One region of the Agarivorans sp. OAG1 genome, then DNA from elsewhere that is predicted to be linked to it. Evidence: predicted binding sites of a transcription regulator. Region 1 holds the regulator's gene; each other region holds the start of a gene.
The links. The regulator LexA, encoded in region 1, represses DNA repair genes until DNA is damaged. The targets are predictions, from matches to a motif close to TACTGTATNNNNATACAGTA.

Region 1 (10,376 bases):
ATGAGTCTGGTTCTATTTCCTATAGCATTATTCAATCGCTGCCTGCTTTAGGGCCGTTACAGTTGTTTCCTCTTGCTGGAGCAGGTTTTGCCTTTGGCAACAATATTATGGGAGACAACGGCGAAGTGATTAGTGGCTATTCGGTACCTGGAACATTTGGGGTTGTTGGTACTTATAGCAAACTCACTCTTACCGAGAACATTTGGCTAAATTACAATCCAATGTGGATGACCACTCTGTCGGGTTCTAACCATTATAAAAGCGGTGCTTTTGGTGGTGAATCTCAGGTGTTTGCTCACGAATTTGCGGCGTCTTATCAAATTAACCCAAGATTTAACCTTCGCTACTTTGCGAATTGGACTCAGCATCAGCGCTTTAATGAAAGCGCCCACCGCATCGAGTTCAACTACCAGTTATAGCCGCGGGTCTACAAATAGATAAGCCAACGTTTTCTCTATTAAATGCTGGAGTATAATAGAGAGAACTACGCCACTGCTGTTGGAGCATAGCTTTGAAAGAAACGGCACATTATCAAGCAAACGGGTTTAACAAACTGTTTGACGAAGCACAATTTCCGCTCTTAGCTCTTGCCTTGCAAACCAGCGCCGTTCGTAAAACTTTTCGGGCTGGCGACACTATCGTTTTTCAAAATGAAGCGATTGATAGGCTAGGCTATTTAACCGAAGGAGAAGCAGAGATTGAGATCCTCTCTGTAGATGGTGAAATGTTAATTGCAGAAAAATTTGTTTCTGGCAGCCTGCTAAATGCCGTTTCTTTTCTTGATGGGAAAACCTCGCCGGCAACGGTTGTTGCGGTGTCGGAATGTACCGTACTATTTCTGGCTTACAGTAAGTTAAGAAGTGAAGCTAATTTGGAGCATGAAGCGAAATTGCTTTCCGGTTTATGCGCTGCGGCGCTGTATAGAATGAGCGAGCAGCTGCTTTCTACCTCTTTGCTTATGCCACTTAAACAGCGTGTACTATTGCGCTTACAAAGTCTTAAACAACTTGATGACGAAGTATTAATTACTGCCGAAAAGCTAGCGGCTTATTTAGCCGTAAGCAAACACCGGGTTCATCGGGTGCTTAAAGAGCTCGAAAAAGACAGCAAGATAATTAACACCTACGGCGCAGTAAAACTCTTAGATAGCTAATTGCTCTAGCTTAGATCTTGTTTCGTCATCTACTTGATGTAAACGCACTAAACCAAGAGAAAGAGCTTGTTGCATGCTTATTGAACGAGTAATCAGAGCTTGCAGGCCCACCTGAGTCAACATCACCACCTTAGCGGTTGGTTCTGGCTTCTCTACATCGATCCTTATCGGTGAAGGACTGGGTAAAAGGTGTGACCACAATGGAATATCAGCTAATACAATATGCAGGTCTTCAATGTGATGCTCATGTAAGGACTTTGCGAATATTCTTAACCACCACGATGCACGTTGAAAGGTAGCGGCTGGTGGCAGTGGTTTAAGCGCTTGCAGATCATCACTTTTCTCTAAAAATATCGAGTTGATAAGCAGTTGTGATGCACCGGGCAAATCTAGTTCACCTTGCTCTGCACCAAAATGTAAGGGGCAAGCAGCAGCTGCGCCCGATAGCATCATGCTAATCGCTATTACTGACAATTTTTTCTCACGCAACATTGTTGTTAATCTTTTAGTTTTTAATACCGCGCGAATGATAGCAGTGAAAAATTCACTCAAAGTTGCAGCTTGCGATTTTTAAAACGCTCTCGCCAATTAGGATAGCCGGCATCATTTATCAACGATAAACATGTGAGATCCTGTATGCCTAAGTTTTCCAAAGTTGCTGCTTTTGTTGCAGTGTTTGCTACTAGTTCGGTGTTTGCCAACAGCTCGTTAGTTGTTGAAGAAAAGAGCGTTATTAGCGCCTCGGGTGCTGTAATTGCTGAGAGCCTGAACAATAAAGATGCTCAATATACCGACGGTGCTTATCAGGTTGCACCTGGAGTATGGTCATTAACTGGTATGGGGATGGACAATGTAAACGTTATTGAGACGGCAAACGGCATTGTTGTATTTGACGGTGGATTGAACCGAGCGTATGCCAAAAAAGCCATCTCACTGCTACCAGAGAACATAGCTAAGAAACCCGTAGTTGGGCTTATTTATACCCATTGGCACTACATTGTGGGTGCGGGTGAGTGGAACCTAAGTGAAGACACCGTGGTGGTGGCCCATAAAAATCATAAAGAAGAGTTTGGTGCTGCTTTGTCGACCGATTCGCCAATGGCAACAGTGCGCCAAGTGCGAGCGGGCATTCAGTTAGGTGCATTTCTTCCTGAGGAAGGACCTGATTCGCCATCAAAAACAGGAATGGCAAAAGTTAGCTTTACGGCCTACGACATGGAAGCTTACACGCCGCCTACCATGCTAGTGGGTGATGAAGAGACCTCTATCATAATTGATGGTATGGAGTTTGTTACCCACATGGGGCACACCGATACTATGGATGGCCTCAGCATTTATGTTCCAGAGAAGAAGGTCACTGTAGACAATACTTATTGGGCTCATGGCTTGTTCAATTACTCAACTTTGCGTGGTGATCGCTGGCGCGATATTGGGTTGATGGAATCTTCAATTGAGTGGCTATTGTCTAAAGATGTAGAGCATAGCCTGAAAGTTCATGGTAAGCCGGTATCAGGTGAAATATTTAAAGAGCAACTTGAGCATCAATTGATTGCAACTCGTGCACTGATTTCTGAAACCGAGAAAGCAATTGGTTTGGGTATGTCTCCCGACGAACTTCAGTACAGCGTGAAAATGCCAGAGATTGTTGCTAACTCTCCTTGGATGGAAGAAAACTATGGTGAGTGGACTTATCACGTTCGTCGTTACTACAACCATGTTATGCATTGGTTTGGCAATGATTCAATTGACCTTCACCCACTGCCAAGAGATTTAGAAGCAACCAAGATGGTTGAAGCGATGGGCGGATTAGACAAAGTGATTAACTTGGCTAAACAAGCTCAAGCAGACAATGACCATCAATGGGCTGCTCAACTTGCCACTTATGCAATTCGCGCTGGTGAAGAAAAGGCAAAACAAGTGAAAGCTGACTCTTTGCGCGCTATGGCCCAGAAAGCATCGGCATCTAATACCCGTAATTGGATGCTTACCCATGCTCTAGCCTTAGAAGGTAAAATTGAGCTGCCAATAGTGCTAACTGGCGAATACTAATCTCAATCAAAAGCCTGCGCATTGTGCGTGGGCTTTTGTGTAAAGATAGAGGAGTGTATCGATGAAGAAGCTATTTGCTATTTACCTGCACAGCATGATGCGCCTAGCAGAGCATAGTTGCAGTATGAGATGGTTATTGCGTAAAGGGAACACCGCTCTGGTAAAGCACTTAGTAAAGCAATATCAGAATAAAGGACTGGGTGCCTGGCAAGCTTTTTGGATCCCCGCGCTTAGCGAGTATGGGAAGTATCGCGCTCCTTATTTGGTTAAGAAAATGAATATTGACCAACACTCTGCTCGCGCTATTGGCTCTTACCATGATTATGAAGATCCAATATTTGGGGTAGAAGGGCATTGGGAAGTCGATGCGAATGGAGATCCGGTTAGGGTCGAAACTGCATGTGTTGCTTGCGAAGATTTAATGCGAGAGTCACAAGATCCTAAATGCAGTGGCGAGTTTTGTCGGCACGTTGTGTCGGCAATGGAGAATGCTACCGGTTGTGCCATTAACCCCAATTACAAGGTCGAGATCATCGCACTACTTACCGAAGGTGACGAGTCATGTCGGTTTGTTCATCGCATTAACTAATGGGTTTACCTAATTTGTACTAAAAGAGTGGTATCTAACAGCTATGCGTACAGCCACATATAGCTTGGTTGAAAATACACTTATAAGGAGATACGGAACCAGCCAAGAACTTGCTAAAGAAATGATTAAATTAGGAAAAGTGCAGCAACTAAATAAAGGTGACTTCATCTATTTTCAGGATGGAAGGTCAGAATTTATTACCTTTCTAATTACGGGGATACTGGGTTTTCACCAAGCGGGTAATGGCAATTCTGGGGTGTACGTTAATATTATTTATCCTGGAATTATTTTAAACGAGACTCAGTTTTTTATGGGAGGCAATTCGCCCTTAGACATCAACACATCTTGCGAATGCCGAGTGTTAACCTTGTCTTTCAAAAAAGCGCAAAACCTTATTGCTAGCTCTCTAGAATTTAACCAGATGCTGAATCAATCTATGGCTAAAAAGCAGCGAGCACTAAGCCGATTGTTTCATCTTAGCTCTGAGCGTCCTCCTCAGAAAAAGGTATACAAAGCCCTAGAGGTACTTAGTGATCTAAACCAAGATGATGTATTACCTATCAATATACTGTCCTTGGCATCGTTACTTAATATGTCTAGAAACACTGTGGGCAGTGCACTAAAAACGCTGATTTCTAATGGCATTATCGACAAAGCACATCCAGGGTATCGGATCGCTGAAAAGGATCTAACTAGTTAAGCCAAGTGCTTAATATTGTTTACGGTGTGAGAGTCATGCTTTCTCGAGTAAGACACCTTAATGTTAATTACTGTTTAGGTCTCTCAGGAGCTTGTGTTGGGCCGAGATATTACAGTTTTTCTTATGTTCGAATGTGATGCATCATTGTGAAAAATAGCATTTTCACAATCCTTTCTAACCCAGTTTTTCCTATTCCTAGCTAGCGGTTCCAATTCGTCGATTTCAACTTCCTAAATTATTGTCAGTCCAATCGAGTAATAAAGGTTTGCTCGTCATCCACAAAAGCGACAAAGCCGCCGTGGTAGATAAACACCCGTCCGCGTCCCTCCACTAAGCAGGCAAGCTGTGGGTTTAAATCTTCTTCGTTATATTGGCTTTGAAAAGTGCCAGTATCGGTGATAATACCGCTGAATGTCGGCAAATATCCATGCGTGCGCTTGGCTTGATCAATTAGGCTCAGCTCGCTGGCAGTAGAAAAGCATGAGGGGATCGCAGCCGCTTCTTCGATAAACAGTGTTTTCAGTTCTTCAAAAGCTGTAATCACCAGCCAGTCGATGCCGTTAACATGATGGATAAACATAGAGTTTCTCGGTAATTTTAATGCGGCGATTTTATCACTATCAGGGGAAGAGCGTAGTAGAGATTTAGTTGCTAAAGGTGGTAACTTTGTTCAGTTTCCATCACATTGCAATCTGTCTCTCAAAATATGGGGTGTAGTTTCAAAGTAGCGGAAAGAATTCCAATGAAACTGAAACCTACACTACAATAAGTCACTGATTTAGATAAATCCTTGCTTCATTGCTCATGCTGTATATACTAACAGTGTGCTGTATAAACTTACAGGTAGAATATGAAGCCCTTAACACCCCGTCAAACAGAAGTATTTGAATTAATTCGTCGTCATATTTCCGAAACGGGTATGCCGCCAACCCGTGCAGAGATCGCTAAAGAATTAGGCTTTCGTTCCGCTAATGCGGCAGAAGAGCACCTACGAGCACTTGCTAAGAAAGGGGCTATTGAGATGATCCCTGGAGCTTCGCGCGGTATTCGCATTAGTGAAGAGTATTTGCCAGCCAGCGCTAATGAGCCAGTGGCCGAAGACTTAGAACCCGGTTTACCCTTAATCGGCCAAGTGGCTGCAGGCGAGCCTATTTTGGCGCAGGAGCATGTAGAGTCGCACTATGCGGTAGATGCTAACTTGTTTAATCCTCATGCTGATTATTTACTGCGGGTGCAGGGAATGAGTATGAAAGACATCGGCATTATGGATGGTGACTTGTTAGCGGTGCACAAAACCAATAATGTTCATAATGGGCAAGTGGTGGTGGCACGTTTAGAAGACGATGTTACGGTTAAGCGTTTTGAACGCGACGGTAAAATGGTTTACTTGCATCCAGAAAATGAAGAGCTCTCAACTATTGAAGTTGATTTAGAGTATCAAAGCATCGAAATTGAAGGCTTAGCGGTAGGTATTATTCGCACTGCCGATTGGATGTAAGCCTTACATAGCAATAAGTTCCGCCCTTTTTAAGCCCAAATCAGCCCGATTTGGGCTTTTGTCGTTAGCATCACATCTTTTGTGTTTATCCATAAAAATCTCAACAATATATTTACATTTCTTTAACTTAGGGGTTAATTTATAAGCAGTAGCTTGTATTTAGCTGTTGCTGTCTACTACTTTTGGGGTGGGGGATTTCCCTTTTTCTGCAGCTACTTTCCTAGTTTGGAGAGTTGTTGTCGTTGGCTACTAGCAAAGGAGAGCGCTGTGGGCCGATGGATTCAGCTAATAATGCTGACATTCTTTTCGTCGCAAGTATTTGCGCAAGAAATGTCATTCAACTTACGTCCGGGTGTTACCGCCATTAGTGAGCAGGTTTATGGCCTGCACATGACAATTTTTTATATTTGTTGTGCTATTGGGGTGCTGGTGTTTGGCGCCATGTTCTGGGCTATTTTTCATCATCGCAAATCTAAAGGGGCCAAGCCGGCTCAATTTCATGAAAGTACCAAAGTAGAAATTATTTGGACCATCGTTCCTTTCATTATATTGATAGGGATGGCGATTCCTGCCACTAAAACCCTGCTGGCCATGGAAGATCCTTCCGATGCCGATATCACGATTCAAGTAACAGGTTCCCAGTGGAAGTGGCATTACAAATACTTTGACCGTGAACTGGAATTCTACAGTGTGCTGGCATCTGATATGGATGAAGTTAACGGCAAGCTGGAAAAACGCAAAAACTACTTGCTTGAGGTAGACCGACCGCTGGTATTGCCCATCGATAAAAAAGTGCGCTTTTTGATGACTTCGGAAGATGTTATCCACTCCTGGTGGGTACCTGATTTTGCAGTGAAGAAAGACGCCAACCCCGGCTTTATTAATGAGGCTTGGACCATCATTGATAAACCCGGCATTTACCGCGGCCAGTGTGCTGAGTTATGTGGTAAGGACCACGGCTTTATGCCGATTGTGGTTATCGCTAAAACGCAGGCCGATTACGATGTTTGGTTAGCCGAGGAAGAAGCCGCTTATCAAGCCAAACAAGCCCAAGAGTTAGAGCTGGTTGCTATGACTATGGAGCAAGACGAACTGATGTCGCTGGGCAAAAAAGTCTACGACAAAAGCTGTGCGGCTTGCCACCAAGTTAACGGTGAAGGCTTACCAGGTGTGTTCCCTGGCTTGAAAGACAGTCCAATCGCTATTGGTGATGTGGGCAAACATATTGAAGTAGTTGTGAATGGTGTACCGGGCACTGCGATGCAAGCCTTTGGTAAACAGCTAGGTTTAAAAGAGCTGGCTGCCGTAATTACTTACGAGCGTAACGCTTGGGGTAATGATACCGGTGATTTAGTGCAGGCCAAGGATGTTGTGGCCGTGCAAAACGCAGCGCAGTAGGGAGAGAGATAATGAGCACGATTAGTGACGTTCATGCTGACCATGATGAGCACCATCACGGTGCCCCGCGCGGTTTAATGCGTTGGGTATTAACCACTAACCACAAAGACATTGGCTCAATGTATTTGTGGTTTAGTTTTGCCATGTTTATTACCGGTGGCGCAATGGCGATGGTGATCCGCGCCGAGCTGTTCCAACCAGGTTTACAGTTAGTTGAACCTAACTTTTTCAATCAAATGACCACCATGCATGGCTTAATCATGGTGTTTGGTGCAGTGATGCCTGCCTTTACCGGTTTGGCTAACTGGCTGATTCCGATGATGATTGGCGCGCCAGATATGGCCTTGCCACGCATGAATAACTGGAGCTTTTGGATTTTACCTTTTGCTTTCACCATGCTGTTGGCCTCGTTGTTTATGGAAGGTGGTGGCCCTAACTTTGGTTGGACTTTCTACGCGCCGCTTTCTACTAACTACAGTCCAGACAGTACCGCTTTGTTTGTATTCTCGGTGCATATTATGGGGATTAGTTCGATTATGGGGGCGATCAATGTGATTGTAACCATTATGAACTTACGTGCACCCGGCATGACTTACATGAAGTTACCGCTATTTGTGTGGACCTGGTTTATTACCGCATTTTTGTTGATTGCTGTGATGCCGGTATTAGCAGGTGCAGTGACCATGGTGCTTACAGATAAGTATTTTGGTACGTCGTTTTTTGATGCCGCCGGCGGGGGAGACCCTGTACTGTTTCAGCACATATTCTGGTTCTTTGGCCACCCCGAAGTTTACATTATGATTTTGCCGTCATTCGGCATTATCTCGGCGATTGTTCCAGCCTTCTCTCGTAAAAGGTTATTTGGTTATGCCTCGATGGTTTACGCCACAGCATCTATTGCTGGTTTAAGCTTCATTGTGTGGGCGCACCATATGTTTACTACTGGTATGCCTGTTGCGGCTGAGTTGTTCTTCATGTTTTGTACCATGCTGATCTCGGTACCTACTGGGGTGAAGGTATTTAACTGGGTGGCCACCATGTGGCGCGGCTCAATGACCTTTGAAACGCCGATGTTATTCGCACTGGCCTTTATTGTGCTTTTCACCATCGGTGGTTTCTCGGGATTGATGTTGGCGATTACGCCGGTGGATTTCCAATATCACGACACTTATTTTGTGGTGGCGCACTTCCATTATGTACTGGTAACAGGCGCGGTATTCTCGATTATGGCTGCTGCTTATTATTGGCTACCTAAGTGGACCGGTAATATGTACGACGAAGGCCTGGGCCGGCTACATTTCTGGTGTTCGCTTATCTCGGTAAATGTGTTGTTCTTCCCTATGCACTTCTTAGGCTTAGGTGGCATGCCACGGCGTATTCCAGATTATGCGCTGCAGTTTGCCGATGTTAACGCTATTGTGAGTATTGGTGGCTTTGCCTTTGGTTTGTCGCAGTTCATCTTCTTGTACATGGTGATTAAGTGTATTAGAAGCGGTGAACCTGCGCCGGCTAAACCTTGGGAAGGCGCAGAGGGCTTAGAGTGGGATGCATTGCCATCGCCAGCGCCTTATCACAGTTTCTCTACACCGCCGGAGATTAAATAATATGCTTGGCCATGGCCGTTTAGTCACAAAGCTGCTGCTTGTAGTAGTGGCTATGTTCGGCTTCGGTTACGCCTTAGTGCCACTGTATGACGTATTTTGTCAGGTTACTGGCATTAACGGCAAAACAGCTACAGAAGCCAGTGAAATAAGCCTTGTTACCGACCAACAGCGCACCGTAACCGTGGAGTTTATTAGCTATGTACCGCAAGGGCTTAATTGGAAGTTTGGCCCTAAGGTTAACCAAGTAAAAGTCCATCCAGGTGAGACTCTACAGGTTGATTTTAGTGCTAGTAACCTTACTCCCAAACGTGGCACGGTGCAGGCGGTTCCCTCGGTTAGCCCTGGTTTGGCGGCCAATCATCTAAAAAAAGTCAGCTGTTTTTGTTTTGAGCAGCAAACCCTAGCTCCGGGTCAGCAACAAGACATGCCATTGTTCTTCTATGTAGATCCTGAGTTACCTAAAGATATAAATACCTTAACTTTGGCTTACACCTTATTTGCCGTAGAGGGCGAGCCGATTGAATCTGAAACTGCACAAGTAAGTGCTGATGGAGAGGTGAGCAATGACGCAGCCTTATGAGAAGTATTACGTTCCTGCGCAAAGTATTTGGCCAATTGTTGGCGCGGTGGGTTTATTCCTAATCGCCATGGGCGCTGGTTTTTCTGTTCAACAAATGGGCAGTGAACAAAGCTACGGCCTTTGGATATTGTCATGTGGCTTTGTGGTAATTGTTACCATGATGTTTGGTTGGTTTGGCAATGTTATCCAAGAGAGTATGGATGGCTTATATAGTGCCCAAATGGACCGCTCTTTTCGCCAAGGCATGAGTTGGTTCATTTTCTCTGAGGTAATGTTCTTTGGTGCATTTTTCGGAGCGTTATTCTACGCCAGAATGATTGCTGTGCCTTGGTTGGGCGGTGCTGGTAATAATGAAATGACTGGCGCGGTGTTATGGCCAGAATTTACTGCCATGTGGCCGCTAGTTGAAACGCCCGGCGGTACAACAACCCAAGCGATGGGCTGGTTTGGCTTGCCGTTATTGAATACCGTAATACTGGTGATTTCGTCAGTGACATTGCACTTTGCTCATGTGAGTTTAGAAAAAGATAAACGCGGGCCACTTAAAATGTGGTTAGCCATTACCTTGGTGCTAGGTTTTGCTTTCTTATTTTTCCAGATTGAAGAATACATTCACGCGTATCAGGAATTAGGCTTGCGCCTTGATTCAGGCATTTATGGCAATACCTTTTTCTTACTCACGGGTTTTCACGGCTTACACGTTACGTTAGGCGCCATCATGCTTACGGTGATGTTTTTGCGGGTACTAAAAGGCCACTTCACCGGTAAGAGTCACTTTGCATTTATGGCATCGAGTTGGTATTGG
Region 2 (10,376 bases), 1.8 Mb from region 1:
TATCGATATTCTTCGTCAATCTCGTCGTAGTGCAAACCGTATGATTGAAGAAGCAATGGTGGCAGCCAACATTTGTGGCGGACGCTTCCTAGATGAAAAACTCGGCTTTGGAGTGTTTGCATGTCATTCTGGTTTTAAAGAAGAGAAGCTAGACGGACTAGTAGAGCTACTGGCCAAGTTTGAGTTACCGGTTGAGCGAGAAAAGCTCAATGACCTCGACTACTTCTGCCAACTAAGAAGAACCATCGCAGCGACTGGCGATAAATGCTTAGATCAGTTGGTAAAACGCCACTTTAATTTTGGTGTTTACAATGAAAAGTGCTTGCCTCACTTTGGTTTAGGTGAAGCTAAGTATGCAACTTGGACCTCTCCAATACGAAAATACAGCGATCTGTTAAATCATCGCCTTATTAAATCGGTGATTAATGGCGAAACACCTAATTCGCCATTATCTGAAGAGCTTTCTGAGCATCTAAGTGATAATCGCAAGAAGCAAAAGTTTGCTGAACGAGAAATGGCCAACTACTTGTATTGCGAGTATTTTGCAGAACAAGATCCAAATACATGTTTGTTGGCAGAAGTTAGCAATATAAACCGTGGTGGCCTTAATATTCGTCTAGTTAACAGTGGTGCCTCGGCTTTTGTACCAAAAACCAAGCTAGCTGGTAAAGATGAAGAGCTCACCATCGAAAGTGAGTTGGGCCGTTTATCCACTAAAAACAAACAATATAGCGTGGGTGATACCATCTCTGTAAAGATTGTAGAAGTGAAAAAGCTACAACAATCGATCGTTGCAGCCCCCTGTTAGTAAAGCTTCAAACCAATACAAAAAAGCCAGCGATTAGCTGGCTTTTTTTATCGATAACTAGATTTGTTTAGCTTGGATTACGAAGTTCTAAGTAATCGACTGCAATCTCTGCAGCTTCGGTTAAAAAAGCATCATCCAAATCAATATCTTTTGGCGCGTCTTCTAAGTCTTTAACAGGCTCCAGTTCAAGGCGAACTAAACGCTCATTTAAGCGAGCAAGTTGTTTCTGCTCTTTTTCATCGCGCTGAGATATCCTCGCTTTTTCATTAAGACTTACCGACTTCATATCTTTGTCTTTACGATAATCAGCTATATCACTAATGATGTATTGAAACTCTGGATCATTTGCAATGCGAGCCTGATGCTTTTTATCTAAAGCTTCAATATAAGGGCTAACATCGCCAAGCAACTTATAGTTAGCCGCTTTAATTTTATCCCAAGGCAAAGCATTATCTTCAACGCTCTCTCCCGTTTCTTCCGGCAACAAGGCAGAAGGATAAGAGATATCAGGAATTACGCCGCGATGTTGAGTACTACCACCGTTTATACGGTAAAACTTAGCAATGGTGTACTGCACATGGCCAAGTTCATTTTCGTACAAGTCGTAAATTCGACCTAAACCGCGGTGCTGCTGCACAGTGCCTTTACCGTAACTTTGCTCACCAATAACGATGGCTCTGCCATAATCTTGCAAGGCAGCGGCAAAAATTTCGGACGCTGAAGCGCTGTAACGGTCGATTAAAATAACCATTGGGCCACTGTAAGTGACTGAATTACTGGTATCGTTGTTTACCGTAATTCGACCAAGCTGATCGCGTACTTGTACAACCGGACCTTGTGGAATGAATAAACCGGTTAATGCGGTTGCTTCAGTTAATGCTCCACCGCCGTTGCCACGTAAATCAACAATCAAAGAACTGATATTCTCTTCATCTAATTTACGCAACTCTTTGCTGGCATCTTCACTCAAATTAACATAGAAACTAGGAACATTAAGCACCCCTACTTTCTTGCCTTCAATTTCAATTACTTCGCTTTTAGCAGCGCGGTCTTCTAGGCGAACCTTGTCGCGAACGATGTCTACGATTTTGGTTTTACCATCTACTTTGCCACCAGATGCAAGTATCTCAAGACGAACAGTAGTGCCTTTAGGACCTTTAATCAGATCAACTACGTCATCTAATCGCCAACCAATAATATCAACGATTTCATCTTCACCTTGAGCAACACCAACAATTTTATCTTCTGGACCTAGTTGGTTGCTCAGCGCTGCTGGTCCACCAGGAACCAAACTTCGAATCACGGTGTACTCATCTTCACCTTGCAGCACTGCACCAATGCCTTCTAATGAAAGATTCATTTCCATTTTGAAGCGTTCTGCAGTACGTGGAGATAAGTAACTAGTATGTGGTTCGATGGCGCGAGAATAAGCGTTCATTGCAGTTTGGAAAACATCTTCACTGCCGGTTTGCACTAAACGTTTAATCGCACTGTTATAGCGCTTGGCTAATACTTCGACAATTTTGTCGTGTTCGCGGCCTGCTAACTTTAAGTTTAGCGCATCGTATTTTACTTTTAAGCGCCACAGTTCTTTTATCTCAGCTTGGGTTTTAGGCCAATCAGCTTCGCTGCGATTAAACTGAAACTGTTCGTCTTTAGTAAAATCCATTGGCTCGTCGAGAACTTGTAAAGAGTAAACCAATTGTTGGTAGCGACGCTTAAGCGACAGGTCGAACATGGAATAAAGCGGTTCCAATCTACCTGCTGGTATGTCTTGATCTAGGCTGTAGCGATAACGTTCAAAGCGTAAAAAATCTTCTTCCAAAAACAAGCTACGGTTGTAGTCGAGTTGCTGAATAAACTTATCGAAGATTTCGCTAGATAATTCATCGTCGAAAGGAACACTGCGGTAGTGAGAGCGGGTATATAAAGCGCTAATTCTTTTTGCCGCTGTAGCATGTTGGCTTTGCTGGCTTAAAGTGGGTAGCGCATCTTGTCCTAATGTAGGCGTTTGAGCCAACAACAGAGTTGAGTAACTAAGCGTTAAAAAAAATAGCCACAGACGGCTCAAATATTTCATAGGCACCTATCTCACTACTAAATCAATTATGCAACGATATGTTCTGCTTTAACTTTAACTAACATACCGCTTTTAAGTGTAACAGCAATGCCATCTTTTGTTACTTCTGAGATCTGACCCGGCATTGGCGTTTTTCCAACCAATACACGAACTTCCTTCCCTGCAACTAAATCTTTACTGTCGATTTTTTCAATCGGCTTCTTCTCTGCTGCTGGTTTGCTGTCGCTAGTTTTAGGTTTACTAGTACGCTTGAAATCAGCTTTTGGTTTACGTGCAGCAGCTTTGTTTTTGTCTGCTTTTTCAGCTTGAGCCTTTTTGTTAGCAAAGGCTTTATCTTTGCTTTCTTTTAAGGTCTTTTGTGCATGTTCTACATGCTCTTGTTCAATTTCTGCGCCCTCTACACCGTCTAAGTCAACGCGTTTAGAGCCAACTTTTACGCCATGTAGGTAACGCCAGCTAGACGTATATTGACGCAGAGCAGAACGTAGTACGGTATTACTTACTTTCTCGTCTTCTTTTAGACGTTCAGCTAAGTCCTGAAAAATACCAATTTTAAGCGGCTTGGCTTCACCTTCTGTAGAAAAACAGTTTGGGAATTGTGTCGCCAAATATTGAATGACTTCTTTGCTATTTTTCAGTTTGTTAGTTTGTTCCATGATGACCTTTCTTATACATCTTTACTGGTACAGCGACAGGGCTGATTTCGGCTATTATAGTGAGCGTATATTGAAAAGCCATTAAAAATGCACATCACTTAGTTTATTTTCCAACACCTTAACTAAATACTCGATGCCAATTTGGTCACTTAGCTCGAATCGATTAAGACGTGGACTATCAATATCTACTACGCCAAACAGTTCACCATTAAGATATAAAGGCACTACGATTTCTGATTCGCTAGCACTATCACAAGCGATATGCCCCGGAAACTCATGCACATTTTCAACACGGAAGGTTTGCTGCTGCGCAAAGGCCGAACCACATACGCCTTTACCAACTTGTATTGAAGTACAGGCAGGTTTACCTTGAAACGGCCCCAAGAACAGCTGTTTTTTAGCTTTATCGGCTAAATAACACCCTACCCAGTTAATCTCTTCTAACTCGAGCCATAATAAGGCAGAAAAATTAGCTAGATTAGAAATATAAGGTAAGTCTTTATCTAACAAAGCGTCTAGTTGTTTACCTAGTGTTAAATAACGTGAAGATATATCAGTCACTGCATTATTCCTCGTCTTCAATCATCGATGCATCAAACTCCTGGCCTTTGAGCACTTGTTGCAGCGCATTTCGCTGGGAAGAAAGGTAAAAGCCTAAATTCTCGGCTTGTTGCTCGTTCATCTTAGGTTCTGCATGCTTTATCATTAATGTAAGCTGATCAGCTACGTCTAACATTTTGTCGTAATTGTCGGCTTCTTTTTTTGAACTAAAAGTCATTTTCTCTACACCGTTACGTTCGACGACATATTTAATAATTACAGCCACCGCTGCCTCCATTTACTGTTTTTATATACAGGGTAGTATGCACCATTCACTTTTAAACTACTAGTGACAAATTTTTACAGCATAGTTAGCCTGACTTAGCTAATATGTACTGTATGAAATCTTCTGAGTTATCAAAGCTATCCATCTGCCCAAGTTGTGATTTGTTGGTCGACACCCAAGCACATTGTAGGGCTGGAAACGTATTAATATGCCCACGCTGCAAACACACACTTGCGCGGGGGCGTAGAGCTCGTTTCTCTAGCCAATTTGCTTTAGCGTTAACGTGCTTGATTATGGTTACGCTTGCTAACACTTATCCGCTGTTAAGCTTTACATTTCTTGGGATCCCTAGTTCAGCCAATATTCTGCGCGGCACCGTGTTGTTACTCGAAAACGGCTATTATTTGGTGGGGTTCAGCGTGGTGCTAGCTAGTTTCATTGCGCCAATTCTGCTATTCAGCTTAATCTGTTATACCTCTTTGTCTTTAAGCAAAGGCTGGAAAGCTCCCTTTTTGGCAACAGCGCTGCATTTTCAAGACGATCTTATTCACTGGAGTATGATTGAAGTCTATATCGTTAGTTTTTTGGTAGCCTTGGTGAAACTAGTAGAATACGCAGATATCGATTTGGGCTATGGGCTTTGGTGTATCTGCATAACCTTGCTACTTTCTACCCGCCTAATTCAGCGTATAGAGCCAGCGGAATACTGGGAGCGTTATGTACACATCCGCTAAACAGTTAGGCTTAAAACAATGCAGGCACTGCAAACTGTCAATGCCCGAAGAACAAAGCCACTGTCAGCGTTGCCATATGCGAGTGCATTCACGAACCCCTCAAAGCATGCAAAAATGTTGGGCTTTTATCATTGCCGCTACTGTAGGACTGTTCCCAGCGAACTTAATGCCAATAACCGTTTTAAGTACTCGCGGTGCCCCCCAATACGAAACCATTATGTCTGGCGTGATCAGCTTAATTAAGGACGATATGGTAGGTATTGCGATAGTGGTATTTGTCGCCAGCATTGTGGTGCCTGTAATGAAACTTGTCGGCTTGGTTGTTATCTTATTGAGCCTGCAATTTAATTTGAATCTGAACAATCGACAACGAATTGTTATCTATAGAATAATTGACATTATTGGTAAGTGGTCAATGCTCGATCTTTTTGTTCTGTCTATCATGATTGCAGTATTTGAACGAAATAATTTAGTGGGCGTGGAAGCAGGACCCGGCGCCACCGCATTTGGCGCAGTAGTATTGTTAACTCTGTTCGCAGCAAAATCTTTTGATACAAGACTAATTTGGGATAAACAACTTGAATAACGCTAGTAAACCGGAACTTAAAAAAGAGAAGGTAATCTCCCCTATTTGGCTGTTGCCCATTTTGGCCGTGCTTTTAGGTGCTTGGCTACTATTCAAAGCTTGGTCTGAAGCAGGTGTGAAAATCAACATTGTGTTTGATAGCGCAAAAGGTATCACGGCCGGACAAACTCAGTTGTTTTACCAAGGTCTAGATATTGGCGTAGTGAAAACGGTAGAACTTGCACCTAATTTAGAAGGAGTAATTGTAGTTGCAGAAGTTAAACGAGAAGCAGAGCAGTTACTAAAAGAAGATAGCCAATTCTGGCTAGTTACGCCCAAAGCGTCGATTACAGAGATTAGCGGTTTAGACGCGCTAGTATCTGGTAACTACATTGAACTAAACCCCGGCAAAGGTAAATTTAGCGACGACTTTGTTGCACTTAATGAACCTCCTAATATTATTAGGGGTAACGGTTTGAATGTACGCCTTACATCAAACGATTTAGGCTCTCTAAATATTGGCTCCCCTGTTTACTTCAAAAAAATAAAAGTAGGCGAAGTACAACGTTATCAATTAAATGATCAACACCATGTAGAATTTGATATTCAAATCAAACCGCAATTCTCCCATTTAGTGAAAATTGATACTCGGTTTTGGAATGTAAGCGGCTTTGAGGCTGATATCTCTCTCGATGGGATGCAAATCTCTAGTGAAAGCCTAGCCAGCGTGATTTCCGGTGGCGTCAGTTTTGATAGCCCCGTTCAATCTGCTATTGCAGATAAAGGACAAAACTTTACCCTCTATGACAACCTTAAAGACTCACAACGTGGTAAAGCGATTCAAATCACCATGCAGCAACAACATGGTCTTGCAGCAAACCGCAGCAAGCTAGTTTATCGCGGCGCGGTAATAGGGTTTATCAATGATATTCAGAATACCGGAAGCCACGACCATTTTTTAGCGAAAGCCTTGGTCGAGCCTAAGTATGAAGATCTGTTTAACGATACAACCCAATTAGTTCTGATAAAGCCTGAAATAGGATTAAACGGAGTTAAAAATCTTGGTGCGCTAGTTGGTGCAAAACAAATCGAAGTGATTGCAGAGCAAGGTGAGCTTCAAACTGAGTTTATCCTTACTACATCACCAAAACCTCCCGTTGGAAGCAAGTCCATTAGCTTTACCACTAACAATGTTAAAGGTTTAGCAGTTAACAGTCCGATCGTTTACAACGGGCTAACCATTGGTAAAGTGACTGAAATCGACTTAATAGATCGCAGCTTTGAGCTAAAAGCTTTTATTCAGCCTCAATATACCAAACTACTTACGCAAGGCAGCCGATTTTATAACCAAAGTCCGCTAGCTGTGGAAGCAGATCTAAATGGAATAAGTGTTGAAAGCAGCGGTTTGAGTGGTTTTATAAACTCCCCAATCATATTGATGCCCGGACATAACAATACTCTCAGTAAGCAAAGTCAATATGCGCTGCATCACAACAAACAAGCAGCTCAGTTGTCTAAAGCAAAAATAGAGAGACCTTTATCGCTGCGCCTAAATACTGATTATTTAGGGTCATTAGGAGAAGGGGCGCCAGTTCTTTTCAGACGAGTACCGGTAGGAGAAGTTGAGCACTACAGCTTGTTAAAAGATGGCAGCATTGACCTAAAAATTAAAATTTTTGGCAACTATCGACACTTAGTAACGGATAACAGTCGATTCTGGCACGCATCAGGACTGGAAATTAAAGCCAGTTTAGAGGGTTTGTCGGTAAACAGTGAATCACTTAAATCATTGGTTATGGGTGGTATCAGTTTTGATCACTTCGAAGAACTGGCTAAGGAAAGTATCCGAACTGTTCATAAAACTAAACAGGATGCAACTAAGCGTCATTTAGCGATTAGCCTAACAACTAACGATAGCCACGGCCTCTACAACAACATGCCGATTAAATACCAGGGGCAGCAAATTGGTAAAGTCACCAACTTGCAATTCAATGATAGCCTTTCCGAACTACAAGCAGATGCTGAGTTGGACTTCCCCTTTTACAGAAACTTCGCCCGCAATGGCGCCTTATACTGGCAAGAAACTGCCTCTATCAGTCTATCTGAAGTAAAAAACTTAGATACCTTGGTAAAAGGCGACTTTATTAATGCCCTTCCAGGAAAAGGCAAACCCTCACAACAGTTTGTTTTACAAAAACAAGCACCAAATACTGATACAAATGCCTTACATATTTGGCTTAGCAGTAGCCACTTTGGCTCGTTAAAAGTTGGCAGCCCGGTACTTTACAAGCAGTATCAAGTAGGTTTTGTTGATGATGCAAAACTGGCTATGGATGGCTCAAAAATCTTAGCTCGCCTCAACATATACTCAGCCTATCGCCACTTGGTGCGCGAAAATAGTGTCTTTTGGAATGCCTCGGGCGTAGATGTAAAACTTGGCCTAGGTGGCGCGAACATTCGTCTTGATTCAATGGAAACACTGTTAACTGGCGGCATTGCATTTGCGACGCCCGATGAAGAACCTACAGCTAAACCAGCAAAGGATCAGGATAAGTACGAACTACAGCCCATTTATGATGAAAAATGGTTACAATGGAGCCCTTCCATTAAGCCATAGAAAATCTGCATTTTGACCAAACCAATAAATTTTCCAGCTAAATTCATAAAGCGCATTGAGAAAGATCTTCCAAGCGATTTGAGTTTAGCTGGCTTCAAAGCTATTTGTCAGCAGCCGATGCGCAAAAGCATCAGAGTAAATACGCTTAAAATAAGCCTCGAGGCATTTTTAAGCTTAGCCAAAACCAATCAATGGCAGCTTGAGCCCATACCTTGGTGCGAGACTGGCTTTTGGATTACCCGCGAAGATGAGAGCTTATCGCTTGGTAACACCGCTGAACACCAAGCAGGTTTGTTCTACATTCAAGAAGCAAGTTCTATGCTGCCGGTAAGCGCCCTATTTCACGGCTTTCAAGCCGAAGAAGACTGTTTGTTACTAGACGCAGCTTCTGCCCCGGGGTCTAAAACAACACAAATGGCAGCAATGCTTCAAGGTAAAGGTGCAATAGTTGCCAATGAGTTCTCTGCTAGCCGAGTTAAAGTACTTAGTGCCAATTTGTTACGTTGTGGTGTAACTAATGCGGCTGTAACACACTTCAGTGCTGAAATTTTTGGTACTTGGATGAGCGAGCAGTTTGACGCTATTTTGCTAGATGCCCCCTGCTCTGGTGAAGGTACCTTACGCAAAGATCCTCAAGCTCTAGATAATTGGAGTGAACAGCATGTCGATGAAATTTCTCAGCTGCAAAGTACGTTACTAGAAAGCGCGCTACAAGCCCTAAAGCCTAATGGAGTATTGATATACTCAACCTGTACCTTAAATCAGCAAGAAAACCAGCAAGTGATTAGTCGTATTGCTACCAAATACCCCGATAGCTTTTCTACCATTAATCTCGAGCAACTTTTTGAGCACAGCCACAAAGCCATAACTAAAGAAGGCTATTTACACGTTTGGCCACAATACTATGATAGCGAGGGTTTCTTCGTTGCTGCACTGCGCAAAAACACTGCAACAATCGAAACGCCAGCAATTAACAAACGAATAAAGCCGTTTGCTTATCAAACTGCGACTAAAAAGCAGCAAGCATCAATTGCGCAGCATTTTAAATCTCAATTTGGAATGACGCTCCCTAGCGACTACAGCATATTTACCAAAGCTAATGATTACTGGTTACTTCCAAACAGCTTTTTGCGTGTAAAAGATGAAATGCGATTTGAACGAGTTGGCCTCAAGTTAGCCGAAGAGTTTAAACATGGCTTTAGAACAAGCCACGATGCAATTACTGCTCTTGGACACTTAGTTGCAAAAAACTGTATTGAACTAGAGCCTGAACAAGCTCATCACTTTTATCAAGGCAAAGATATTGTCTATCCGAATAACAACAAAGGCGAAGTGGCTCTAAGCTACCAAGGTTATGTTATTGGTTTAGGCAAATGGGTAAGAAACAAGATTAAAAACTCCTACCCTAGAGAGTTAGTTAAAGACAAGGGGCTTGGCTAAGCTTGCAAAGCACGCAACTCGGTCTACACTTAACAGACTATTAGCGCAAGGCTCTAACACAGAGCCATTCCCCTACGCTCCGCTCAGGGACTAGAGTGGAGCCGTTTTTTTCAAGGCTTTGCCAAACTAAACAAATCAAAAAAGTTCTGGGTAGTTTGTTCTGCAACTTCTTCTAAACTAATGCCTTTTATTTTTGCTAAACACTCAGCTACTTGCCTTGTATAAGCAGGTTGGTTTTCTTCTCCCCTAAACGGGATCGGCGCTAGGTATGGGCTATCTGTTTCAACCAAGATCCTATCTAAAGGAATTTGTTTGAAGGTTTGCTGCAACTCTTTAGCCGAGTTAAAACTAATGATCCCTGAAGCAGATATATAAAAGCCCATTTCAATGGCTGCCTCTGCCATTTCTAAACTTTCAGTAAAGCAATGAAGTACCCCTTTACATTGCTCCGCCTTATGCTCCGACAGTAAACGCAAAGTATCTTCTCGTGCATCTCGGGTATGAATAATCAATGGTTTGTTATGCTTAACAGCTAACTTTATCTGCTCAATAAAGACTCTCTGCTGTAACTCTTTATGTTCTTTCGCATAAAAATAATCCAAACCTGTTTCACCAACGGCAACAACTTTTGGGTGAGCCAGATAAGATTC
Region 3 (10,376 bases), 1.7 Mb from region 1:
CCGCTTCTCACTTTATTATCTCAATTAACCCTTAATCACCTGAGCTTAAACAATGTTGAACGCTTCGAATTATGGGAACATAAAGACAATCGATTCAGCTTTAAGCAAGAATTACAAAATTTCGCGGAACATTCTCAAAAACCAATGGTCCATCATTACTATCCTTCAACTTAGGAGTATTTAAATGTTAGGAACTGCGCTAAGCGTTTCTGGAACTAAAGTGTTATTGCTCGGAGCAGGCGAACTTGGCAAAGAGGTTGCCATTGAATTACAACGTTATGGCGTTGAAATTATTGCGGTAGACCGTTACCCCAACGCTCCAGCGATGCACGTTGCGCATCGCAGTTATGTTATAGATATGCTAGATGGTGAGGCGCTAAAAGCCCTAATTCTTAAAGAACAACCACAGCATATTGTTCCCGAGATAGAAGCCATTGCCACCGACGCTTTGGTTGAATTAGAGCAACAAGGGTATGCGGTAACTCCAACTGCGCGCGCTACCCAACTCACCATGAATCGCGAAGGCATTCGTCGCTTAGCTGCCGAAACACTAGGTTTGCCTACTTCTGCATATCAATTTGCCGATAGCTTAGAAGAGTGCCAACAAGCCGTAGCAAACGTAGGTTTACCATGTGTACTCAAACCAGTGATGAGCTCTTCTGGTAAAGGACAATCAACCTTACGTAATAGCAACCAAGTTACCGCGGCGTGGGATTACTCGCAAGAAGGTGGCCGTGCTGGTGCGGGTCGCATTATTGTAGAAGGCTTTGTGGATTTTGATTACGAGATCACCTTGCTTACTTTAAGTGCCGTAGACGGTATTCATTTTTGTGCGCCAATTGGTCACCGCCAACAAGATGGCGATTACCGCGAATCTTGGCAGCCACAAGCGATGTCAGAGCTTGCATTAGCGAAATCACAAGAGGTTGCTCGTAAGATTGTTAGCGAGCTGGGTGGTTATGGTTTGTTCGGCGTTGAGCTATTTATTAAAGGCGACGAAGTGTTCTTTAGCGAAGTGTCGCCACGCCCGCATGATACCGGTATGGTAACCCTAATTTCTCAAGACTTATCTGAGTTCGCTTTACATGCTAAAGCCATTCTTGGTTTGCCTATCAAACAAATCCACCAATTTGGTGCTAGCGCTTCGGCAGTGATCATGGGCGATGGCAAATCTCAAGACATTCGTTTTAGTGGCTTAGCCGAAGCTTTAGATACCACCGATAGCCAACTGCGTTTGTTCTCTAAACCAGACATTAATGGTCAGCGCCGTTTAGGGGTAGCCTTAAACCGTAGCGACAGCATTGAGCAAGCCGTAAATAACGCCAAGCAAGTAGCGGCAAATGTTAAGGTGACTTACTAGTAATGACGGCAGGGTCATTTGCTTTAAATGACGAAGAATTGGCGCTTTTATTAGCGCCAAGCTCAGCCCCTGCCTCTTCAAAATTACTTCGAGTATTATGGTTTCAACAAACGCCTATTTGTAACACCTCCCCCATTGAACACATTTCTGTCCAACAAGTTGATGAATTACAGCTGCAGCTTCAGCAATCCAATGAATTTGACGCGATTGTTTTAAACTGTGCCAAATTGAACAGTGAGCAGCTAGCTTTACTCGCTGATTTACTTGAAGAGCAATCGCAGATCTCGGTATTTTTGATCGGTGAAATGCCTGCAATGTCATTTGACTTACCCGATTTTATCTACTGCTATAGCCAGCAGGAGTTAGATGAACAGTTTGCTCATTGGGGCGACAGCATTAACCAACAGTACCAACAATGGGCTAACAATAAGTTTGTTTACTTATATAACCCTCGACCTACCGAACCATTGCGGCAACAAGTGCAAGAGTTAGGTTTTAGCTTTTGTGAGTATTGGCAGCCGCAGCAGCAAGGTATTGCTCAGCAACTCCAACAGGCTAACTTAGTGATGCTGGCAGTCTACGATGATGATCCACATATCATTGATACCATAGAGCGTCTTGCGGCTATCTTGCACCGCCCTGGCTTAATACTGGTTTTTCAAGAGCAATCTAAACTGAAAAACAGCATCATTTTGCTGGCAAAGCATTATGGTTTAAACCTATATACGTCGATCACAGTTGGGCAATTCAAAACCCAAATAGGCTACTTGAGCCGTCAGTTTTTCCGCTTATATCGCCACAAATTAAATCAACTTAGTCATGCCACTAAACATAGCCAGTATCTGATTCATGCAACGACAGACAACAGCTTAGTTGGCTACTGGGATTGGCCAACAAGCATTGAACAAGATGAACAGTTTAATGCCCCTGTTAATGCAGTATATTGGCACCACTTTAAGCAAGAGCTGAATCACCGTAATTTGACGCTAACGCAAATAGCCGATCATTACTCAGAAATGATGTTGGTGTTTAGCCCTGAGCTGCCCATGGAAAACCTAACCAGCTTAGTGCGTATTAAACAACAAAACGTTCAACTAGCTTGGCAACCCAATTTAGTGGCTCAACTAATAAACAATCCCACAGTGTTGGACTTAATTGATGTGCTAGTGATTTCTTTGGATATGTGGATTTTGCTCAACGTAAATAATGACAATCGTGGATATTGGCAAACCATAAAACAGCGCTGCTTAGAGAAACAGGTGTCATTAGCGATATTAGGCGTGCAGCCTGAGCTTATTCAATATTGGCGGGATAAAGGATTTGATTTGTTAATTCACCGCGATGAAGCAGATTAAGTAGCCTAAGAAAATGCTTACTAGGCTACTTCGTAGTACTTAGGTGTAATAGATAATTCTTTATCAATGATGGTTTTTGCCATTCTGGCACATTTTCCACACTCAGAAGCAACGCCATTCTTTTTGCGTACATCAGCTAAGTTTTCACAGCCCTGTTGTACTGCTTCTTTAATTTGCTTATCAGTAATGCCGTGGCATAAACATACAAACATTGCTTCACCTCATCAATCACAATAAAGCAATTATATTGCGAACTATTATCATTCGCAATATCTTTTTAGGCTTATACCGGATTATCTACATCAATAAAGGTAACATCTAGGTCGTGGGTTTCTGCCAACCACTCCCCTAGTGCCTGCGCGCCATAACGTTCGGTAGCGTGGTGGCCAGCGGCAAAGTAATCAATGCCCATCTCACGCGCAGTATGTACGGTGTTTTCAGAAATTTCGCCACTAATAAATGCATCTAAGCCCTGCTCAGCTGCCAAACCAAGGTAGGATTGACCACCACCAGTGCAAATACCTACTTTTTGAATGCTATGGCCATTAGCAATGTGCAAAGGTTTACGCTGCAGCACCTGCTCGATACGTTTGGCAAACTCTTCACCGGAAAGCGGCTCTTCTAACTTACCCACCATGGCCACGCTACGCGGATCCCACGCTTCCAGGCCGCGCTTCAAAGTAATGCCAAGGCGCTTAGCGAGCTGTGCGTTATTACCAAGCTCAGGATGTACATCTAAGGGTAAGTGGTAGCCATAAAGGTTAATATCGTGGTTTAACAAGGCTTGCAAGCGACGACGCTTCATACCGGTAACCACTGCAGCTTCGTTCTTCCAAAAGAAGCCGTGATGAACCAAGATAGCGTCGGCTTTATGCTCAATGGCTTGGTCAATTAAAGCTTGGCAAGCTGTAACACCAGTAACAACTCGCTTAACCTCTGCACGACCTTCTACTTGTAAGCCATTGGGACAGTAGTCTTTAAACTTAAAGCTTTCTAAGTGCTGGTTTAATATGTTTTCTAATCGGGTATTTTTCATTACATTAACTCACAATGGTTTGGCACATTGTAAGTAGCAGACCCAGCTTTAAACAAGCCTTATAGATTAGAACAAAACAAACTGGTTAATTTTGTCAGCTTGCTGCATCCAACTTGGACGGTTATTGCGCTTAATCCACTGGCGGTGCAATGCGCTATAGAAAGGCGCTCTTAGGCCGGCAAGGGCAACAAAAGGGAAAGAAACCAAACCCACTAAAAATAGTGCGATACGACGAACGATGATAATGCTGGTAGAAAATTGCTTACTCATTTCGAACACCTCAACTGGTTAGACCACTAAATAGTAGCTGACATTTGGTAATAAAACTACAAAAACCGGTAAAACAGTCGAAATAAAAAGCAAAATCTTTAAATAAGTGTAAATTAATAACAAAAGGGCAACATTTGTGAGTAAAAAAGCATGGGGAAATGATCTGCACTGGTGTTTAAACGCGCCTGCTTTGCTGCCTCATGCCCTGCCTTTTATGGTTGACTCTACCTGGCAACAACAGTGGCAATGGACGCTTAAGGAGCATTTACCCCATATAGCTGAGCCACAGGCTAACTCTCGCTTAGGTTTATATTTTGAGCAATTGTGGCGGAGCTTAATTGAAGCACACCCAGAATGGCAGCTACTCGCCGATAATGTCGCTGTGCAACAACATGGGCGAACCCAAGGCGCTATCGACTTTTTGCTGGTAAACCATCAGCAGCAACAAATAGAGCACTGGGAGCTAGCGGTGAAGTTTTACCTAGCACGCAATGCTTCACCTTGCGCTTCTGATTACTTGGGGCCCAATCAACAAGACAGACTAAGCAATAAGCTCAGTAAATTACTGCTCAAGCAAATCCCTTTAGGTAAACACCCACAGATCCAAGCATTAGCCCAAAACTATGCCAACTACTCTTTTAAACAGCGCATTGTGTTGCCTGGGTATTTGTTTAAATTGGGCAATGATAGCCACCCCACTCCACAAAATTTGCATTGGTATAGCCTAACTCAATGGCAGGCAATGCAAGCTCAGGGGTGGTATATATTAGCTAAGCAGCAATGGCTTAGCCCTAACGCTTATTCACTAAGCAAAGCTGGTAATGTAGTAGATGTTTCACGAGGCCCTGTACAACTCTACTTACCAGAGCAAGCTAAGCAGCAGGAAAAGCGTATCTTTGTTTGCCCTGATGATTGGCTCATCAGGGCAAACAATATTAAGAGCTAGTTTTACTGTTCTTCAGATGAATACTCTCGCATCATCTCTTCAACGGTTTCAACCATATGTTTACTGCCACAGAAGAAGGGAACCCGCTGATGCAGCTCTTCTGGTTCAATATCCATAATACGAGTAAAGCCATCACTGGCCTTGCCCCCTGCTTGCTCAATCAAAAAGGCCATCGGATTACATTCATACAATAAACGTAACTTCCCTTTAGGTGCAGAGGCCGTTGAGGGGTAGATGTAAATTCCGCCTTTTAGCAAGTTGCGGTGAAAATCAGACACCAAAGATCCAATGTAACGCGAGGTATAAGGTCGATTGGTTTCTGGTTCAATTTCTTGGCAGTACTTTAAGTACTTCTTAACCCCAGTTGGGAACTTAAGGTAATTACCTTCATTGATTGAGTAAATTACCCCGTCATCAGGAATGGTCATATTCTCATGAGAAAGGTAAAACACGCCTAACGATGGATCACAAGTAAAACCATGTACCCCATGACCTGTGGTATACACCAACATCGTCGACGAACCATATACCACATATCCTGCAGCAACTTGGCGATGACCCGGTTGTAAAAAGTCCTCTAATACTGCTGGCGCACCACAAGGGCTGATACGCTTATAAATTGAGAAAATGGTCCCAACCGACACATTTACGTCAATATTTGAGGAACCATCTAAAGGATCCATTAGTACAACGTATTTACTGTCGATAGAACGAGCACTGTCAAAACTAACAAACTCATCTTCTTCTTCGGAGGCTACGCCACATACCTCACCACGCGCTTCAAGCGCAGCTTTAAATTTCTCGTTCGCATATAAATCTAATTTTTGTTGCACTTCTCCTTGCACATTTTCTACGCCAGTAGCGCCGATAATATCAACTAACCCTGCTTTGTTGATCTCACGGTTAACTACTTTAGCGGCTAAACGAATAGCCCCTAATAGCTGAGTAAGCTCCCCTGTGGCATCGGGAAACTGGTGTTGTTTTTCTATTATGTATTCACCAAGAGTTATCATTTTAATCCCTATTTATTAGCACGCTTCCTATGAAAACCTTTTCAGCCTTCAATGTTATTTTGCAAGTATTTACGAAAAATTACTAGCACATCAGTTTAATTGTCATACATATAAAGCAAAAAAAACATTTGCAAAATCTCCAAACAAAGAATACTGTATATGCATACACTGTATAAAAACACAGTTAAACTTCGACATTGACTTAGAGCATGGAGCGAACAATGGCACAACAAATTGAACAACTGCTACAAAGCAACAAGGTATGGCAAGGCAGCCAATGGCAACACAGTCATCTTGACGTTCATTCAAGTGGCTTTGCACAACTCGACCAACAACTACCTAACCATGGTTGGCCACAGGGCGGCATCACCGAGGTGCTGTACGAAAAACATGGCATTGGCGAGTTACAATTATTGCTTCCTGCTCTAACTAAGCTTAGTCAACAATCACGCTGGATTATTTGGGTTGCACCACCATTTATGCCTAATGCCCCTGCACTACAACAACACGGCGTAGATATTAGTAAAGTCATTGTTATTCGACCTGAGCAGTGTAGCGATGCCCTGTGGACCATTGAGCAAGCATTAAAAAGTGGCTCTTGTAGCGCAGTATTAGGCTGGTTAGACGGCTTAGATTTAAAAGCCAGCCGCCGCTTGCAGTTAGCAGCAGAACAAGGAGATTGCTTAAGTTATTTATTTAGACCGCTACAGCAACAACAGCAAAGCTCTAGCGCCAGCGTAAGAATGGCCTTGCACCCTAGCAAGTCACCAGAACACATTAACTACCATCTGCTAAAACGTCGTGGCGGCGCCCCGCTCTATGAGCAACACATTCCACGACTTAATTAATGCCGATGCCTTTTATGCAAGTGCAACATGTATTGGATTTACCTTGATTTTCCCCAGCTCGCGTTGGACCTACTACAACGCGAGCACCCCAGCCAACAAGCCTTGGCAATACATCACAACAAGCAAATTATTCAGTTAAACCAAGTTGCACATAATTTGGGGGTGTATTTAGGCTGCTCACTCAATACGGCTTATCAGCTAGCACCTCAGCTTTGCTTATACCAACAAAGCGATTTATCTTGCGATGCTTACTTTATGGGTTTAGCTCAACAGGCTTTGCACTATTGCGCTCAAGTCGCCACTCATCCCGACAATGGCTTATATATAAGTGGTGCCGGTATGCATACCATTTACCCTAAACCAGAACAGCATGTGTCTAAGTTGGTACAACACTACCAGCAACAACAGCTTAGCTTTCGTATTGCCCATGCCCATAGCGCGATAGCTGCCCGCTGGTTAGCTCGTTCGCAAGATATCAAGCAAGCAGGGTCGGGAATTACTCAGCTAGCCGATTTACCACTGAACTTTAGCGACTTACCCTCTCACCAAATCACGGCTTTACAAGCGATGGGCTTATATACCATTAAACAGCTTAATGGTTTACCTCGGCCAGAGCTGCGTAAACGTTTAGGCGAAGATAGCCTAGCGTTACTCGATCAAGCTAATGGACGATTAACGACTCCACTGCGCTTCATCACTGCACAAGCCCATTACCAACAACGTTTTCCTTTGTTAGCCGAAACCCACACAATTCAAGGCCTAATGTTTTCACTAAAACAGGCTTGCCAACATTTTCAGCAGTGGTTAAGACAACACCAGCTTTGCAGCAATATATTGGTACTGCATTTAAATTTTAGAGATAAACCCAGCGAACAGATCATCTTAAAAAGTGCTCGTTTATTACAAACCAGCCAAGATTGGCTAGCACTATTTCGTTTAAAGTTGGAATCTACTCGCCTAGCAGCTGCGGTGATTGAATTTAGCTTAGATTCCCAAGCTCTTTATCCCCTTGGTCACCAAATCACCGGTTTGTTTGAACAACAGCAACCCATTGGTGATAGCTTACTGTTTGACCAATTAAGTGTGCGCTTGGGCGAGCAAGCGATTAGCCGCTTAAGCTGCCAAGCAGATTTTCGCCCCGAATTTGCCAGCCAATATCAGCCTTTGTCTCAGCATGAGACGCTTAATTACCCTAAACAGTTTGCTCGCCCCTGCTGGTTACTGCCACAGCTAAAACCCATCAATATTGAACATTACACCCTACTCTCTGAGCCCGAACGCATCGCTAGCGGGTGGTGGGATGAACAAAGCATTAACCGAGATTACTACATGGCGCAAAGTCCCAATCAAGGCCTGGCTTGGGTATGCCAAGAAAAACAACAGTGGTATCTACATGGCTGGTTTGCCTAATGAATAACACTCTTTTCGCCGAGCTTAATGCCCAGAGTAACTTTAGTTTTTTATACGGCGCTTCACACCCAGAAGAAATGGTAGAACAAGCCCAGCGCTACGGCTATCAAGCCATTGCCATTACTGATGAATGCTCATTAAGTGGAGTTGTTCGAGCTCATCAAGCCGCTGAACCATTAGCCATTAAGCTTATTGTGGGTAGCCAATTTACCACCGATGAACAATGCCAATTGGTGGTTTTAGCTAAAAATCTTAAAGGTTATCAGCAACTTTGTCGCTTTATTACCCAAGCAAGAAAGCACAGTAAAAAAGGCAGTTATCAAGTCACACTACAACAATTTGATCAACGACTTAACCAATGCTTACTCTTGGTTAAAGCCACTCCTGCGCTACAAGCAACACACCTTAAGCTGCTGCAGCAACAATTATCTCAAAGCCTCTATTTACTGTTACATAACGACTTATCTCAACCCACTAAAGTGCTAAACAGCTATCGGCAATTAGCCAAGCAACACGCAATTCCCTGCCTTGCATCCATTAACCCACGCATGCACTTGGCTAATAGAAAGCGCTTAGCCGACATTCTTGATGCCATTCGCCAACACAGCACAGTGCAGCAAGCCGGTTTTTTATTAAGCAGTAATGCCGAACGCCGCCTATTACAGTGGCCTCATTTGCAACAGCGCTACTCTAGTGACGAGTTAGCCCTTAGCACTCAACTTGCTGCGCAATGTTGTTTTAGTCTTAATGAGATCCGCTACCAATATCCTAAAGACAATGTACCCGCAGGTTACAGCGCCCAGCAATACCTGCGAGAACTTGTTGAAACAGGCATACAACAGCGTTTTGGTGAGCAGCTTTCTGCTGAACTACGAGCGCAAATCGAACATGAGTTGAGCTTAATTAGCGAGCTCAATTACGAACACTACTTTCTCACTATTTACGATATTGTGGCCTACGCACGGCAGCAAAACATTCTCTGCCAAGGGCGAGGCTCTGCCGCCAACTCAGTAGTGTGTTATTGCTTGCATATTACCGAAGTTAACCCCAGCCAAGTGGGCTTACTGTTTGAGCGCTTTATTTCTAAAGAACGTAATGAGCCACCAGATATCGATGTCGATTTTGAACACCAGCGCCGCGAAGAAGTCATTCAATACATTTATCAAAAATACGGCCGTGAGCGCGCTGCTTTAGCTGCCAGTATTGTCACCTACCGCACCCGCAGTGCAATTAACGAAATAGGTAAAGCCTTAGCTATTCCTGCGCATATACTACATGGCCTTAACCACAATATTGACTGGCGTGATGGCAGTAACTCAACCAGCCAAAAAATTGTTCAGGCTGGCCTATTACCAGAAGCTAATGCACGTAATTTTGCTGAACTAGTGGAACAACTACGCGGCTTTCCTCGTCACTTGTCACAACATGTGGGCGGTTTTGTCATTGCCCAAGACAAGCTGTGTGACTTAGTCCCCATAGAAAATGCCGCCATGGCCGATCGCACTATCATCCAGTGGGATAAAGATGATTTAGAAGCACTACATTTAATGAAAGTAGATGTACTGGCTTTGGGAATGTTAAGCGCCATTCGCCGCTGCCTTGCCAGCTTAAGCCAACGGGAACAACGCACCATTAGCCTTAGCGATATTCCACAAGATGATAGCGCCACTTACGACATGTTATGCAAAGGCGACAGTGTGGGCATTTTCCAGGTTGAGTCACGCGCACAAATGAGCATGTTGCCACGGCTAAAACCTCGCAACTATTATGATCTAGTGATAGAAGTAGCGATTGTTCGCCCCGGCCCAATTCAAGGCGACATGGTGCACCCTTACTTGCGCCGACGTAATGGCGAAGAGCCGGTAGATTACCCTAGCCCAGAAGTAGAAGCCGTATTAGCGCGCACCCTTGGCGTGCCAATTTTTCAAGAACAAGTAATTAAGTTAGCCATGGTAGCAGCAGGATTTAGTGGCGGCGAAGCAGACCAACTGCGTCGCGCTATGGCCACTTGGAAGCGCAACGGCAAACTAGCCTACTTTCGCGATAAACTCATCAACGGCATGCAACAGCGCGGCTACCCTGTCGCATTTGCTGAGCGTTTATTTTCGCAAATTCAAGGTTTTGGTGAATACGGCTTT

Region 2: a site for LexA is predicted at 4,384-4,403, ahead of OAG1_RS10090 (YebG family protein). Genes of this name have one in related genera too.
Region 3: a site for LexA is predicted at 6,132-6,151, ahead of imuA (translesion DNA synthesis-associated protein ImuA). Genes of this name have one in related genera too.

The regions. Positions count from the first base shown of each region.
Region 1 covers NZ_AP028990.1:375,632-386,007, forward strand. The annotation lists gene OAG1_RS01740 (hypothetical protein) at 1-419, shown strand, start outside; gene OAG1_RS01745 (Crp/Fnr family transcriptional regulator) at 512-1,153, shown strand; gene OAG1_RS01750 (hypothetical protein) at 1,142-1,645, opposite strand; gene OAG1_RS01755 (alkyl sulfatase dimerization domain-containing protein) at 1,790-3,202, shown strand; gene OAG1_RS01760 (hypothetical protein) at 3,264-3,791, shown strand; gene OAG1_RS01765 (Crp/Fnr family transcriptional regulator) at 3,913-4,491, shown strand; gene OAG1_RS01770 (cytosolic protein) at 4,733-5,071, opposite strand; gene lexA (transcriptional repressor LexA) at 5,342-5,989, shown strand; gene coxB (cytochrome c oxidase subunit II) at 6,320-7,387, shown strand; gene ctaD (cytochrome c oxidase subunit I) at 7,399-8,991, shown strand; gene OAG1_RS01790 (cytochrome c oxidase assembly protein) at 8,993-9,571, shown strand; gene OAG1_RS01795 (cytochrome c oxidase subunit 3) at 9,555-10,376, shown strand, end outside.
Region 2 covers NZ_AP028990.1:2,210,367-2,220,742, reverse strand. The annotation lists gene OAG1_RS10110 (exoribonuclease II) at 1-808, shown strand, start outside; gene prc (carboxy terminal-processing peptidase) at 876-2,888, opposite strand; gene proQ (RNA chaperone ProQ) at 2,915-3,544, opposite strand; gene OAG1_RS10095 (GAF domain-containing protein) at 3,626-4,105, opposite strand; gene OAG1_RS10090 (YebG family protein) at 4,110-4,370, opposite strand; gene OAG1_RS10085 (paraquat-inducible protein A) at 4,664-5,104, shown strand; gene OAG1_RS10080 (paraquat-inducible protein A) at 5,088-5,690, shown strand; gene OAG1_RS10075 (MlaD family protein) at 5,683-8,286, shown strand; gene rsmF (16S rRNA (cytosine(1407)-C(5))-methyltransferase RsmF) at 8,299-9,726, shown strand; gene OAG1_RS10065 (TatD family hydrolase) at 9,837-10,376, opposite strand, start outside.
Region 3 covers NZ_AP028990.1:2,072,040-2,082,415, reverse strand. The annotation lists gene cdd (cytidine deaminase) at 1-174, shown strand, start outside; gene purT (formate-dependent phosphoribosylglycinamide formyltransferase) at 185-1,360, shown strand; gene OAG1_RS09525 (hypothetical protein) at 1,363-2,715, shown strand; gene OAG1_RS09520 (bacterioferritin-associated ferredoxin) at 2,736-2,927, opposite strand; gene OAG1_RS09515 (Nif3-like dinuclear metal center hexameric protein) at 2,999-3,751, opposite strand; gene OAG1_RS09510 (DUF2517 family protein) at 3,818-4,021, opposite strand; gene OAG1_RS09505 (DUF1853 family protein) at 4,158-4,967, shown strand; gene fbp (class 1 fructose-bisphosphatase) at 4,970-5,980, opposite strand; gene imuA (translesion DNA synthesis-associated protein ImuA) at 6,202-6,828, shown strand; gene OAG1_RS09490 (DNA polymerase Y family protein) at 6,856-8,238, shown strand; gene OAG1_RS09485 (error-prone DNA polymerase) at 8,238-10,376, shown strand, end outside.